One region of the Kyrpidia spormannii genome, then DNA from elsewhere that is predicted to be linked to it. Evidence: riboswitches for the same ligand, from Rfam matches in the RefSeq annotation. Region 1 holds a riboswitch; the other holds the start of a gene.
What was found. Region 1 has a riboswitch for S-adenosylmethionine ahead of metX (homoserine O-acetyltransferase MetX). Riboswitches for the same ligand answer to the same signal wherever they lie in the genome.
Positions count from the first base shown of each region.

Region 2: it holds a riboswitch for S-adenosylmethionine, as region 1 does, so the genes downstream of both, CVV65_RS02865 (trans-sulfuration enzyme family protein) here and metX (homoserine O-acetyltransferase MetX) in region 1, are expected to answer to the same signal.

Region 1 covers NZ_CP024955.1:934,708-942,242, reverse strand. The annotation lists gene CVV65_RS04645 (MarR family winged helix-turn-helix transcriptional regulator) at 1-36, opposite strand, end outside; gene CVV65_RS04640 (helix-turn-helix domain-containing protein) at 112-339, opposite strand; gene sdhB (succinate dehydrogenase iron-sulfur subunit) at 647-1,396, opposite strand; gene sdhA (succinate dehydrogenase flavoprotein subunit) at 1,393-3,153, opposite strand; gene CVV65_RS04625 (succinate dehydrogenase cytochrome b558 subunit) at 3,167-3,781, opposite strand; gene metX (homoserine O-acetyltransferase MetX) at 4,118-5,269, opposite strand; SAM riboswitch class I at 5,320-5,430, opposite strand; gene CVV65_RS04615 (DUF190 domain-containing protein) at 5,646-5,981, shown strand; gene CVV65_RS04610 (aspartate kinase) at 5,998-7,245, opposite strand; lysine riboswitch at 7,373-7,535, opposite strand, start outside.
Region 2 covers NZ_CP024955.1:561,936-569,470, reverse strand. The annotation lists gene acsA (acetate--CoA ligase) at 1-427, opposite strand, end outside; gene CVV65_RS02870 (lipase family alpha/beta hydrolase) at 1,121-2,296, shown strand; SAM riboswitch class I at 2,356-2,465, shown strand; gene CVV65_RS02865 (trans-sulfuration enzyme family protein) at 2,566-3,747, shown strand; gene CVV65_RS02860 (hypothetical protein) at 3,839-4,531, opposite strand; gene CVV65_RS02855 (hypothetical protein) at 4,528-6,660, opposite strand; gene CVV65_RS02850 (ABC transporter ATP-binding protein) at 6,657-7,532, opposite strand.

The sequences.
Region 1 (7,535 bases):
GACCAAATCCTGTCCGGGAACCCACCGCTGTTCCATAGAGGGCCTCCCATTCGCGTTTGCCCCCATTCTAATGTTCCTTACACCGAAACGTCAACGTAGGACCCGGGTTTGTCAAATTTTCAATTCTCCCATGCGGACCAACTCCACCACCGCCTGGGATCTTCCTTTGACATTCAATTTTTTCATGACGTTTGAAATGTGATTGCGCACAGTTTTCTCGCTAATATACAGTTGCTCGGCGATCTCCCTTGTAGTTTTATCTTGAACGAGAAGTTCGAACACCTCGCGTTCCCGAGCGGTCAAGAGTGATTTGCCTCGAACGTCTCCCACCGCTGTCACGGTTGATCCCTCCTTGTACGCGGCGTCAATGACAAGGGCAAGGGATACAGTCAACGTATCCTATGACCGCGCAGCAAGGATGGCAACTCGTCCATCCAGACATCCGCGCCCGCCACAAACCTCCCCGAATCGGGCGGGATGAATTGAGAGACTTCGGGCGCATGATCTTTCCGGGCCACCATATGCACGGGGTTGGGCGAATGAGCCAGTCCACCCCGTGGCCATCGACCGGGTACCCCTTTCCGCGAACAGAAAAAGACCCGGCTCCGACTCTGCCGGGGCCGGGTTGGATTCGAAATGCCCTCGATTACTTCTTCAACCAACTTCCGACGGCATAGCTGTTGACTTCCCGATTCACGGCCGCGATCGACGTGGTCAACGGGATCCCTTTCGGACAGACCTGGACACAGTTCTGGGCGTTGCCGCATTCGTGAATACCGCCCTCGCCCATCATCGCCTCCAGTCGTTCCTCCCGGTGCATTTTCCCAGTTGGATGGGTGTTGAACAGCCGCACTTGACTGATGGCAAAGGGACCCATGAACGAGGTTTTTTCGTTCACGTTCGGACATGCTTCGACGCAACAGCCACAGGTGAAGCATTTAGACAACTCGTAAGCCCATTGCCGCTCCCGCTCAGGCATCCTGGGGCCGGGGCCCAGGTCATAAGTGCCGTCGATGGGAATCCAAGCTTTGATCTTTTTCAGAGCTTCAAACATGCGGCTTCGGTCGACCACCAAGTCTCGCACCACAGGGAAGGTGCGCATCGGCTGCAGACGGATCGGCTGCTCCAATTGGTCAACAAGGGCCGTACAGGCCTGGCGGGGTTTGCCGTTGATCACCATCGAACAGGCGCCGCACACCTCTTCCAGGCAATTGGATTCCCATACCACCGGGGATACCGGCTCCCCCTTGGCGTTGACGGGATTCCGCTGAATTTCCATTAGACAGGCGATGACGTTCATATTGGGCCGATAAGGAACCTCAAACTCCTCGTCATAGGGCTTACTGTCCGGGGTATCCTGCCGCTGTATGATGAGGCGGATCGTTTTCTCGCTCACGCCTTGGTCTCCTCCTTCTCCACGTCGTACTTCCGCGGCCTGGGCTTGATCAAGGATACATCCACCGGCTCGTATTCGAATACCGGGCCATCGGGCGTATACTTTGCCTTCGTGGTTTTAAGCCAGTTTTCGTCATCCCGGTTGGGAAACTCCGGTTTATAATGAGCCCCCCGGCTCTCGTTGCGGTTCAGGGCCCCCAGGGTGATCACCCGGGCCAGCTGCAACATGTTCCACAACTGACGGGTAAAAGGCGCCATCATGTTTTCCCACCGGGATTTGTCCGCAACACCGATGCGGTGCCACCGCTCCATCAGCTCTTGAATCTTTTCGTCCGTCTTTTTCAAACGGTCATTGTAGCGGACAATGGTCACATTGTCGGTCATCCACTGACCGAGTTCCCGATGCAGTTTGTAGGGATTCTCCGGCCCTTCCATGCGGAGAATCGACTCAAACCGTTCCTCTTGCTTTTTCCTTTCCGTCTCAAACAAACCGTCCGGCAGGTCATCGGCCGATTTTTTCACGCCCCGGATCCACTCCACCGCTTTGGGGCCCGCCACCATGCCGCCGTAGATACAGGACAAGAGAGAATTGGCCCCCAGGCGGTTCGCGCCGTGGTACTGGTACTCCGCTTCGCCAGCGGCAAAAAGACCGGGGATATTGGTCATCTGGTCATAATCCACCCACAAACCACCCATAGAATAGTGAACCGCCGGGAAAATCCGCATCGGAACCTTCCGGGGATCCTCCCCTACGAATTTTTCATAGATCTCCAGGATCCCACCCAGTTTCACGTTGAGGACATCCGCCGGGATGTGGGATACATCGAGATAGACCATATTTTCCCCGTTGATCCCGAGCCCCAGGTCCACACACACGTGAAAGATCTCCCGGGTGGCGATATCCCGGGGTACGAGATTGCCGTAGGCCGGGTATTTTTCTTCGAGAAAATACCACGGTTTCCCGTCCTTGTAAGTCCACACCCGGCCGCCTTCGCCCCGGGCCGACTCGGACATTAGGCGCAGCTTGTCGTCCCCCGGAATCGCCGTGGGATGCACCTGCACAAACTCCCCGTTTGCAAAATACACGCCTTGCTGGTACAGCGCCGATCCCGCAGAACCCGTATTGATGATCGAATTGGTGCTCTTGCCGAAGATCAGCCCAAGCCCCCCGGTCGCCATCACCACGGCGTCGCTGCGAAAAGCGTGGATCTCCATGGAGCGCAAATCCTGGGCTATGATCCCCCGACATACGCCCTCATCGTCGATGACCGCCTGGAGAAATTCCCAGCCCTCATACTTCTGCACCAAGCCCGCCGCTTCGAAGCGCCGCACCTGTTCGTCCAAAGCGTAAAGCAGTTGCTGGCCCGTGGTGGCTCCCGCAAAAGCCGTGCGGTGATGTTTCGTTCCGCCAAACCGCCGGAAGTCGAGCAACCCTTCCGGTGTTCGATTGAACATGACCCCCATCCGGTCCATGAGGTAAATAATCCCGGGGGCCGCCTCGCACATCTTCAAGACCGGAGGCTGATTGGCGAGAAAATCGCCTCCATAAACCGTGTCGTCAAAATGTTCCCAGGGGGAGTCGCCCTCGCCTTTGGTGTTCACCGCCCCGTTGATGCCTCCCTGGGCGCACACCGAATGGGAACGCTTGACGGGGACCAGGGAAAACAAGTCCACCGGCACGCCCGCTTCCGCCACTTTAATCGTGGTCATAAGACCGGCCAAGCCGCCGCCGACGACGATCACTTTCTGCTGACCCATGCCCGATTCCTCCTCACGCCGCCCCGTGGGTGAATGCGACTAGTGCGCTGATGCCGACATAGCTCAAAACGAGGAAAAAGACTCCGAACACGTAAGCGAAAACCCGTTGGGAACGCGGCCCCACCGTGATGCCCCAGTGAATGCAAAACGACCACAAGCCATTACTGAGGTGAAATACCGCGGCGACCACACCGATCACCATGAACCAGAAGGCCACTGGATTGGCGACAATGCGATGGACGAGGTCAAAGCTGGGGGCATTCCCGCTGAACCGCGTTGTCCAGAGGTGGAAAACAATAAAAATGAAGGTGATCACTCCGGTTACGCGCTGGAGGACGAACATCCAATTCCGAAACCAGCCGTAGCGTCCCACGTTGTACCCGGAGGTAAAGGCCACATACAATCCGTACACCCCGTGGTACAAGAGGGGGATAAAAATGAAGACAAACTCAATCAACGTCAGAAACGGGAGATTCTGAATAAAGGCGACAGCGTCGTTAAACGCCTGGGGGCCGTTAATGGCGCTGGCATTTGTGAACAAATGCTCAATCAGGAAGAGACCCACCGGCACCACACCCGCCAAGGTATGTAGCCTCCGAAAAATAAACTCCCTCTTGTCCTGTGACACCGCAAATCGTTCCTCCTTCTGTTGGCCTCAAAACAGCATAAAAGGAAGGCAATCCTAGGTGATTGCCCGCTCACCCCGAACCCATATCGATAGCATGCCCGAAACGTCGTCGCCGCGGCTCAACGTACAAAGAAATTTTAAAGTTTCCCGGTGGGCATGTCAAGGAAACGAGGCCGTCCACGAAGGCGAACAGGAGGAGATCATGTGTGGATACAGGTCAGGGAATTCACGTATTTCATATTGTGTTGCAGATACAACACCCCAGCACGAGACGTTGTACAGAAACGGAAGCCCCCGGATGGGGACGGAGGCGCCCGGTCGGGACGTGCACCTGGGTCACCCCTCCGGGGCATATACCGATCGTGCCGCCGGGTTCAGGAACTCGCTGAGGGCCGCAGACATCTGTTGAAATTCCACTAAAAATGCGTCGTGACCGTACACCGAGCGAATCTCGCGATACTCCACCCTTTTACCGGTCGCCGCAAGTCCTTCGGCGATTTCGATCTGTTCCGCAGCGGGATACAACATATCCGAATCGATCCCGATGCAGAGAAATTCCGCCTCCGTCCGGGCATAGGCGGCGGCCACCCCGCCCCGGCCCCGGCCGATATCATGTAAGTCCATAGCCTTGATCAAGTACAGGTACGAATTGGCGTCAAACCGCCGCACCAGTTTTTCACCTTGGTATCGAAGATAACTTTCCACTTGAAATCTCGCCTCAAAATCCACCGGTCCGTCCTCTTCTTCCCGCCCTACCACGCTCCGGCCAAACCGGGCGTTATACAACTGGGGCCCGCGATAGGTGATCATGCCCACCATCCGGGCGAGGGCCAAACCCGCCGCAGGTTTTTCCCCATTATAGTAATCCCCGCCGTTCCACGCCGGGTCATTCATGATCGCCAAGCGCATGACGTCGTTGTACGCAATCGCCATGGCAGACAGTCGAGCACTGGTGGCGATGGGAATACACCGCTCAACCCGGTCGGGGTAGGTCACCGCCCATTCCAAGGCCTGCATCCCGCCCATGGAACCCCCGATCACCGCGTAGAGATGAGTGATGCCAAGCTTCTCCAGCCACAACCTCTGGGCTTCCACCATGTCCCGGATGGTAATGGGAGGGAATCGCAGCCCCCACGGGCGCCCATCCGGACCCGGGGACGCCGGCCCCGTCGACCCCGCACACCCCCCGAGCACATTCGAACAGACGATATAAAAACGATTCGTGTCCAGGACTCGTCCCGGACCGATCAGCCCGTCCCACCATCCGGGCTGCCCGTCCAAATTCCCGGCGTGCGCGTCTCCGGTCAGAGCGTGACACACCAGGATCGTTCGATCCCGGGCGTTCTCCGGGTCTCCATAAGCTTCGTAGGCGATGTCCACCTCGTCCAGGACCCGCCCGCTGTCCAGGGTTACGGGTCCGACTTTTACCACACCTTTGACCCCGAAGGCATGACCCATCGCCCTCACTCCCTTCCTGACACGCCACAACTGAAAAGCCCCCTCTGCGAGAAGAGGGGGCTTGCAAGGGCAGTGTCCACCTCTTATCTCTCAGGATCCACCCAGGTCCTGCAGGAATTGGCACCTCTCCGCCTTCTGGCGGTGGTTGCCGGGTTTCATCGGGCCAGTCCCTCCACCACTCTCGATAAGAGTTCTCCGAACGATTCAATTGTTGTTTGTAAGCTTTGAGGTTGAGTGTACCACGGGTCAAAATCGCCTGTCAACCTGGCGGAGAAGCACCGGAGAAAATCTCCCGTAACCAAGCGATCCGCTGACAGCCCTGGGCGCCAGCCGTCAATGTCCAGCCTTGGCCGACATACATTACCATCGACATCTGCGCCCCGCGGGGCAGCTGGAGGGACCCGCCATGTGGGATGCCGAATCCCGCCTCCGGCTTCGGATCTACTGCACGGAACGCGACCGGATTCACGGTCGTCCGACGGCCCGGGTATTGATGGAGTTGGCCCGTTCCACAGGCCTGGCAGGCGCGACGCTATACCGTGCCTTGGAAGGATTCGGCCGTAGCGGCGTGCAGAGGAGCTGGCGTTATTTTGAAACCGAATCGGCTTTGCCGCTCATTGTTGAATTCGTGGATGAGGAATCGGTGATCCGGCGCTATCTGAACACCTTAGACCACCTGTCCTTTCAGGGGTTTTTGACCATCGAGCGCGTGGAGCAAATCACCTGGAGCGGCCCTCGCTAACGAGGGCCGCATCGACTTATGCTTTGACCGGATTGACCTTCTCTTCAGCTGAGGCGGACAATTCGAAGGCCTGGTGCAACACTTGTACCGCTCGTTTGACATCCCTGGCGTCGACGACACAAGACACTTTGATCTCCGAGGTGCTGACCATCCGGATGGACAGCCCCGCTTCAATCAGCGCGTCGAACATCCGGGCCGCCACGCCGGGGTTGCTAATCATGCCTGCGCCGACGATGGAGATCTTTGCCAATTCTTCTTCCGCCACAATCTCTCCAGCTCCCAGCTCCACCCGCAGATCTTCCAATACCCGAAGGGTCACAGGAAGGTCGTCCCGACAGACAGTAAAAGAAATATCATGGACATCATTATGCACGATGCTCTGAACGATAATGTCCACGTTCACGTTTTCCTCCGCCAGGGCGTGAAAAACTCTACCTAGACTATCCCGCCGATTGGGGACCCCCACCAGCGACACCTTGGCGACGTTGAGATCATGAGCAATGCCCCGGACCACCTGTCCTTGTTCCACGTTCGCATCCTCCTTCACCCATGTCCCGGGTCCGTCATGAAAACTGGAGCGCACCACCAAAGGCACCCGATACAATTTGGCATATTCCACTGCCCGGGGGTGCAGCACCACCGCGCCGAGGTTCGCCAACTCCAGCATCTCGTCATAGGAGATTTCCGGGATCTTGGCGGCTTCCTTGACAATACGGGGATCTGTCGTGTACACGCCGTCCACGTCCGTGTAGATCTCACAGACATCCGCCTTCAAAGCGGCCGCCAGGGCCACGGCGGTGGTGTCCGAGCCGCCCCGGCCCAAGGTGGCGATCTCCCCATCGTCGGTCACGCCCTGAAAACCTGCCACCACAGCAACATGGCCGTCGCGAAGCAGGGCGTCGACACGATCGGGCCTCACCTCCAAGATCCGAGCCTTCCCGAATACCTGCTCTACCCGGAACCCGGCCTGGCCTCCGGTCAAAGACGTCGCCGGTACGCCGAGCCCTTGGAGAGCCATGGTCAACACGGCGATGGACACCTGCTCCCCGGTGCTCAGGAGCATGTCCAACTCCCGGGCTGGCGGCCGCTCATTCACCTGCTTGGCCAGGGCGATGAGATCATCGGTGGTATCGCCCATCGCCGAGACCACCACCGCCACCTGATGACCTTCGGCCCTGGTTTTCGCAACCCTTTGCGCCACCTTTACCATGCGCTCCGCCGTCGCCACGGAACTGCCCCCGAACTTCATCACGATTCGCGCCACATTTCTCTCCTCCTCGCCGCGTGCGCCGGCCCCGCCGGCGGCCGGCGGCGGAACAGACACAAAAAAACAGCCGTAGACAGGCCCGATCTACCGCTGTTCATACTCACACGGAATCGCAACCTCTCTCCCACGCAGTAGCACTCCACAAGGGAACCCCTTGTGACAGTCCCGGACCTTTTCGATCCGGGCCCAGCGCCGGCGCCTTGAGGGCCGCCGCCGACGCTTCGGCGAAATCCCCTTTCCCGGGCGGATCGTCGGCCCCTTCGCCTCCCCGCCGGTACTCTTGGACC
Region 2 (7,535 bases), 370 kb from region 1:
TGTCTGCCAGCCGGTCCTGTACCGCTGTCTCCATGAACGCTTCGAATAGCGGCCCGGCCACCGCTCCGATGCGGATAATTCCGAGTAGTGCAACAGCCAGTTCTGGACCCTTGGGCATGAACAAAAACACCCGGTCTCCCCGACCGATCCCAAGTCGCCGCAGTGCATCCCCGAATTGGGCCGCATCATCCCGCAACCGGCGAAAACTCCAGGTTTCATCCCGGACCCCATCGTAATATAAAATCGCCGGCGCATCGCCGCGTCCCTCTTCTACGTGCCTGTCCACCGCCTCAAACGCGGCATTGACCCGGCCAGTCTTCCACCAAGTGAACTGTTTCGCTTCTTCGTCCCATGACACCTGCCGGGCGGCCTCGTAATCTTGGAGTTGCCCGTCCGGTCGCCCGGGTACTGCATTCGTCAAATCCATCTGTCGACCCCCAATTCTGTATATTTTGTATTCATATAGAAAATAGCTCCATCAACAAACATTTTACGACGCCGCCCGAAAAAATCCTTCCGGAACCCGTGTTTGTTCGATAACAAAAGTGTTCCAAAACGGTTTACGTCCGCTTTATCTTTCCAACCCACCCCATGACAAAAGCGGCGGGGAAACTCCCGCCCGCTGGGATCTATTCATTACGCTGCCAAAACCTTCAGCATTTCTGCCACCAAAGCCGTCCGCAACGGAACCTGGTCGATCCGAGCCGTTTCGGGCGTCTCTTCATTGTACAAAGGCTTTGTAGCGACGGTGCACTCCCCGTATCCCACGTGATCCCCGGCGTGCAACTCGACGATGACAAAGTCCCGGTCGACCTGAGTCCCAAAGTTGGTTTATTCCCTGGCCCACCACCACTGACATCAATGGCCCTCCGCGGAAGCCCTTGGCCCTATATTTCCGCGCCAAAATTTTTTCTCCCCGTTTCATGAGCACCGGGGTCTGTGATAGGATGGACATGACACGAGCGATGAACAGCCGATCGACCATGCCCTCTTCGGCTTCGCGCAGATGCTCCGGAACCCATGATCCGGCGGTTCACTGAATCTCCGCGCACGGCTGTGCCGAAGCTCTCCGGAGACACAACAACGCGGAATTCTTCCGGATCGAGGGAGTGACGAAGAGTTGGACACCCGTAAACAGCTTCGCCAGATCCTGAGCGTGACCGTCGCTTTTGCCGCCATGGGGATGAGCCAAGCGTTCGCTTATTCCTATACCCATCCGGCGATCACCAATGGGGAGCCCTTGGCCGCTGAGAACCCCGGCGTCCCGATTACCGTCGGGGGCGAGGTCGGCTCTTTGACACCAAAGATCACACACCACATTCGCTTGATCGATGTAAGTCCCGATCAATTCACGGTGGACGCGGTCCGCCGGAATCCCATCGGCACCGTATTTTACCACATCCACGATGAGAATCGTCCATTTCTCCTGTTTATCAACGGGATTTATGAAGATGCGTCGGTATTTACAGACGTATACCGTGAAGCCTATGCGGCGGGTTATAACGTGGCCACGGTGAAGTTGGACCCTGATGCGGATTTTATTGCCAATGGCCATCTGTTGGCGGGCCAACTCAGCGTTCTTCGCCAGCAAGTCCCGGGCATCGATGGCCGCTTGGTCCTCATCGGCCACAGCATGGGGGGCCTTGATGCGTACGTGGCCCTGGGCGACTACCGGCCGCTGGACGCCGCGGCTCTGATCAGCCTCGGCACCCCCTGGGGCGGGAGCCCTCTGGCAAACCTTTTGAACCGCGTGGTCCAGTTGCCCCCGGATTCGCCGATTCCCGCAACGTTATTCGGCGCGGCGGCGGACCGCAGCCTTACTCCGGCCAAGGTGCGGCAGGAAGTGACCGCTTTACATAGCGAGAACCCCACCCTTCGCGCTCTCCGGGTGGTGTCTGTGGTAGGGAGCATCCCGTCAGCCGATACGATCAGCAGCCCTTTTCTCCGGGCGGGCTATGCCGCCCTGTCGGCTTTGGGATATCCCGCCAATGACGGCGCCGTGCCCGCCCCGGCCCAACAATATCCCTTCGGCGGGACCACCATTCAGGTCAGCGCCGACCACAACGGCTACGTCCGCTGGAACCGCCTCCAACCGATTCTGGTAGATATCCTGCACCTGCCCGCTCCGGCAGGACCTTCTGAAACGAATCAGCCGCCCGGCACCCTGACGACCATCGCCGCCCGGGAAGCCTCCCGGCCGAACGCGTCACCCCTGCGGCCTGCGGCCGATCCTTTGCAGGACTTGTTGAACCGCCTGGCGATTTTTGAATATGACAACTCCGCCCTGCGGCGCTGAACGCTCTCGACAAAAAGATCGTTCCATGATATGGTGTACTCAACAATCGAATCGGTGAACTCTTATCCAGAGTGGCGGAGGGACTGGCCCGATGAAGCCCGGCAACCACCGGAATGTCCGGAGAGGTGCCAATTCCTGCAGGCCGCGTGAGCGACCTGAGAGATGAGAGGAGTGCCGGAGGATCGGCTTTTGTTGACAACCCACTCCCCTCAGGAGTGGGTTTTGCCATTCTGGAACGGGTTTCCACCGGAATTGCAGGAGGGTTAGGCATGCGCATTGACACGCGATGTTCCCAGGCGGGAACCCGCCGAGATCCCATCACCGGAGCGATTTCTTTACCCATCCACCACGCCACCACGTACGCTCATCCCGGCCTCGGTTCTTCGACCGGTTTCGACTATACCCGAACCTCGAATCCGACCCGCCTGGCCTTGGAGGAAACGATCGCCGCCTTGCACGGGGGATGCCGGGGGTTTGCCTTCGCTTCCGGCATGGCGGCCATCGACGCCATCGGCCGCCTGTTTCGCCCAGGAGATCATCTCGTGCTCTCGGACGATCTATACGGCGGCACCTACCGTTTATTCGAACGGCTCTTTCGCCCACTGGGTCTGGAAACCACCTATGTAAACACCTCCGACCTGCGGGCCGTGGCCAAGCAAATCCGCCCCCATACCCGGGCGCTGTTCGTGGAAACGCCGACCAATCCCACCCTCAAAATCGCCGACCTTCGGGGATTGGCACGGCTTGCCCACGAACGCGGAGCCTGGCTCATTGTCGACAACACCTTTATGACTCCGTACCTGCAACGGCCCCTGGAACTGGGGGCGGACATCGTGGTCGAGTCGGCCACCAAGTATCTCGGCGGACACAACGATGTCTTGGCCGGCACAGTAGTCGTAAAGTCAGAGGCGTTGGCGGATTCCCTGGCTTTTATTCAAAATTCCATTGGCGCGGTGTTAGGTCCTCAGGACGCTTGGCTGCTGTTGCGGGGGGTAAAAACTCTCCACGTGCGCATGGACCGGCATGAAAGCAATGCCCGAGCCCTGGCCGAGTGGCTGAAGGCACATCCCCGGGTATCCCGGGTGTATTACCCCGGACTCCCGGACCATCCCGGCCACGCCGTGCATCGGGCACAGGCCAGCGGGTGGGGTGGGATGATTGCCTTTGAAGTGGCGAACAACAGGTGGGTGCCCCCGATCCTCGCGCACCTGCGGGTGATCACCTTTGCAGAAAGCCTCGGCGGCACCGAATCGCTGATCACCTACCCGGCGGTCCAGACCCATGCCGACGTTCCCCCAGATGTACGACAGCGCCTCGGCGTCACGGACTCTCTTCTGAGGCTGTCTGTAGGCCTTGAACACATTGATGACCTGATCCAGGATTTGGACCAGGCCCTCGCGCTTGCGGCCAGCGCCCAGGTGGAGGAAAGTGCGCGCAAGGTGACGTGCTAACGCTGGTCCTCCTTGGAAGAAGGCGCCCATAGGGGGCATGCCGACACTCTTCCCGCGCGGAAGCGGCCTAGGGGCCGCCCCTTCCAAGGACCTATTCGGGCGAGTCGACGCCGATCCACCGCTCTCTTCGTTCCGCCAGGCCGGCCGCAACAACGACGCAAACCATCCCGATCCCCGCCCAAACCAACCGATTCGCCAAAAGTGAAGTATTTTGCGGCAGATACGGCGTGAACAAACTCACGCTTCCTAGGCCGGGCCCTTGAAGGCTTTGCCACAGCCAGAAACCGAAACCAGCCAGAAGCCCAATGTGCACCCGCTTGGCGGCCACCATCACCGCGATAGTGATCCCAATGGCCGCCAGATACCCCGGCACAGCCACGGCCAGCAGATCAATCTCCGACACCGGCGCCCCCGGCCCGACTCCCGCCCAAGGAATGGATACGTATGTAATCATCCCCTGGAATTTCCAAAGGTACACAAGGGTCCACATGGGATGAAACACGAGGACCACTCCGAGGGCCCAAACCCCCTTCCTCACTACCATCCCCGCCAAAGAGGCCGGATAGGCGGCGAACAATTCCATTTGGCTGCCGGACAGTTCCCGTTGGAACAATGTCCCACTTGCCATGATCGCCAGGAGCACGGATCCCATTTCATTATAGTAGAATACGTTCCTCGGCCTGTCCGCCACGATCAAGGACAGAAGCACCAACATCACATACCCCGCGATCGCCGCCGCCATGGCCGATCGCAGGGACCGCCATTCCCGCAGCCACAGAGTCATGGCGTTCCCCTCCAGGCTTCCTGCCATTGCTGCACGGAAATCGCAGGCAGATTCGCGTTAGGAGCAGTCGCCCCCCGGAACACCCGGTCATAGAACCCCTTCAACACTTGGCGCACCTTCTCGCTCTGCCCGGCAGCCAGGGCCTGATCGATGGGCTGCCGCACGACATCGTTCAACCCCCCCACAGCGGCAAGCGACTTCCCCGAGGGCAACCCAACCCCCTCTCGTAAAACGACGTACACCAACGCCCGGCCAATGTCCCGGGTCACGGAATCCCGCCCGGGCCCTTCCCCCGCCGGATCGCTCCAGAATCCATGCTGGACGTCCGGAATTCCGTATAGCCAGGCCGACACCACCTCCGCCAACCGGTATTCGTCAAGGTTGTGATAATGGGTTTCTCCGGTAAGAAAACTGTCCCCGCTCAGCACTGCGGGCCACAGAGGAAGATCCCCCACCGCGCCCAAAGGTGGGACCGGAAGATAGACCACCCTGCGCACCCGGTCTGTCGGCGGGTTCAGCCAGGGCTGCACGTAGCTTCTCGCCCGGTCCAGCTCCGCCGCAAAGCGCCGCGCCTCCACGCTGTTCGAAGGGCTACAGATGACTGATGTCCCGCCTTGGGCCGCCTCAACCTGAATAATCGTGCCACCAAACAATGACACACCGTCCAGGTGGCCGCCCGAAAAAACCATCTCTCCTCCGGGCCCTGGGTGCCCAGCTACGTTGGCGAATACCGGCGCCTCAAAGCCCCGAAGCACCACCCGGAAGTCTGCGGGCTGCAACTCCAGATCGTTGGGGGAACCGAGTTGGATATAGCTCGGTTCCCGGATTTTCAGCGTCTCCTTCCCCGGGAGCGGATACCACCCTTGGGTGTAAGGCAGATAGACGTCGTTCCCCCGTACGAACGCCGCAAACCGCTCCCCTGGCGAGGTGAGCCAATCATAGACTTTGCCGCTGTAGCGCACCCGCACCGTCACCGGCCCCGGTCCCTGGCCGAAGGCGGCACGCGGCAGGCTGAAATGATCAACATCCCGGCTCACGGCGACCTCTTGGCCGTCAACCGTCACGCGGTCGATCTGAAATAAACGATTGAGGGTGAAGGTCACGGTTTGTCCTGGCCCCAGGTTCTGTGGCCGAAGGGTCAGGTCGGCGACAACAGTCAACCGGTCATCCACTGCCCGATCCACCGATATCAAGTAGGACTGCACGGGAAAGGAAGTGTGAACTGCTGTTGCCCCCTGCTCCTGCGGGGTCCACTGTTGGATCGTCCCTCGAGTGTCGTATCGGTCTTTCCACCACAAGCCATAAGGCACGTAGGCCACCCCCGACACCCCAAACAACACCGCAGCCGCCGCCAGCCCCATTTTCCGCCGGGTGGAGGGCCAGCGGTGGGCCAGCCGCACCATCGCGGAAACCACCAACCAGAGCGCGAACACCGCCACAAACACCCGGGACAGGGCGATTTCCCGGGAAATCAGTGGATATCCCCAGGCCTCGTAACCGACGATGTAGTCGTTGCCAAACCACTGGTTGAGATGAAAGGTCTTGAGAAAATACCAATCTTTTGTCCCGATAACGATTTTCTCCAAGAAAAATGTCCCGAAGACCCAGGCGCAAAATCCGATCAAGTAAACCAGCCGCCCCGGGATAGCCACTGCCAGGAACATGGCCAGGGCCAAGGTCACCATGTACGACCACTCGTCCTGGATTGCGAAAAAACCGAGGTGACGCGACACAATGTCCCAGGGCAACTCCCGCACCCGGCCGAAATAGGCGAACACCACGACAACCAAGGCAGTGAACAAGCTCAGATACAAGAAACCCGCCAGGTATTTGGCCCCGATCAGTCCGGCCCGGGAAACGGGCAAAGCCCCGAGCCACTCATAACTCGGCCGCATCACGTCCCGCCGCATGAGCCAGATGCCGAGCCACATCGCCAGCCCCAGACTAAGGGTTTGCCATATTTCGTGAAACCCGTACACCGCCCGGTAAATATCCTCGGAAGAGGGAGGGCCCAACCGGGACAGGATGAAGGCAAACCAGAGACCGTAGCCCAGGGCGATCGAGAGTAGAACCGGGTTTGTCCACAACAGCCGGCTCTCGATTCTCCACGTCGTCAGCCAGGACTTCACCGGCGATCCCCTCCCCTGCGGCTGAGAAGAGCCAAGTACCCGTCTTCCAAGGTGGGCTCCACCGTCCTCGCTCCAGAGAGCGGAGGCTCGTCGGCAATCACCCGGCACACCACCTCGCTGCCCTCCTGGCGGGTGGAGATCAGCTGCCACCGGGCCAACTCCGGCAGCCGCTCTTCCCCCACCCGGACCTCCCAGACCTTCCCCTCGGCAAAAGCCTGTAGGTCCCCAAGACTGCCGGCCAACACCAACCTCCCCTGATCGAGCACGCCCACCCGGCGGCAGGAACTTTCGATGTCGCCGACAATGTGGGTGGACAGGATCACCGTCTTGTGCAGCGCCAAGGTGGCCAGCAGATTCCGGAACCGCACCCGCTCTTCGGGATCCAGCCCCGCCGTGGGTTCGTCCACAATCAACACTTGGGGATCGCCGAGGAGAGCCTGGGCAATGCCCAGCCTCTGGCGCATCCCGCCGGAGTAGGTCTTCACTTTGTCCGACACCCGATCGGCGAGGTGAACCTGCTCCACAACTTCCATCACCTGTTCCCGGCGCTTGCGGGCATCTGTCCACCCTTTCAGGACCGCGACGTAATCCAGGAATTCCCAGGCGGTCATTTGCGGGTAGATCTGAAAAAACTGAGGAAGATAGCCGATTCGTTTCCGGATTTCGTCCGGATTTTGCCGTAGTGAAATCCCGTCGATCCGCACTTCTCCGGACGTGGGCCGAAGCAGGGTCGCCAGGATGCGCATCAGCGTGGTCTTGCCGGCACCGTTTGGGCCGAGCAACCCGAACATGCCGGTCTCCACGGTTAACTCCAAATCCCGGAGCGCCCAGTGGCGTCGGTAGCGTTTGCACAGCCCTCGAATCTCGATCACGGG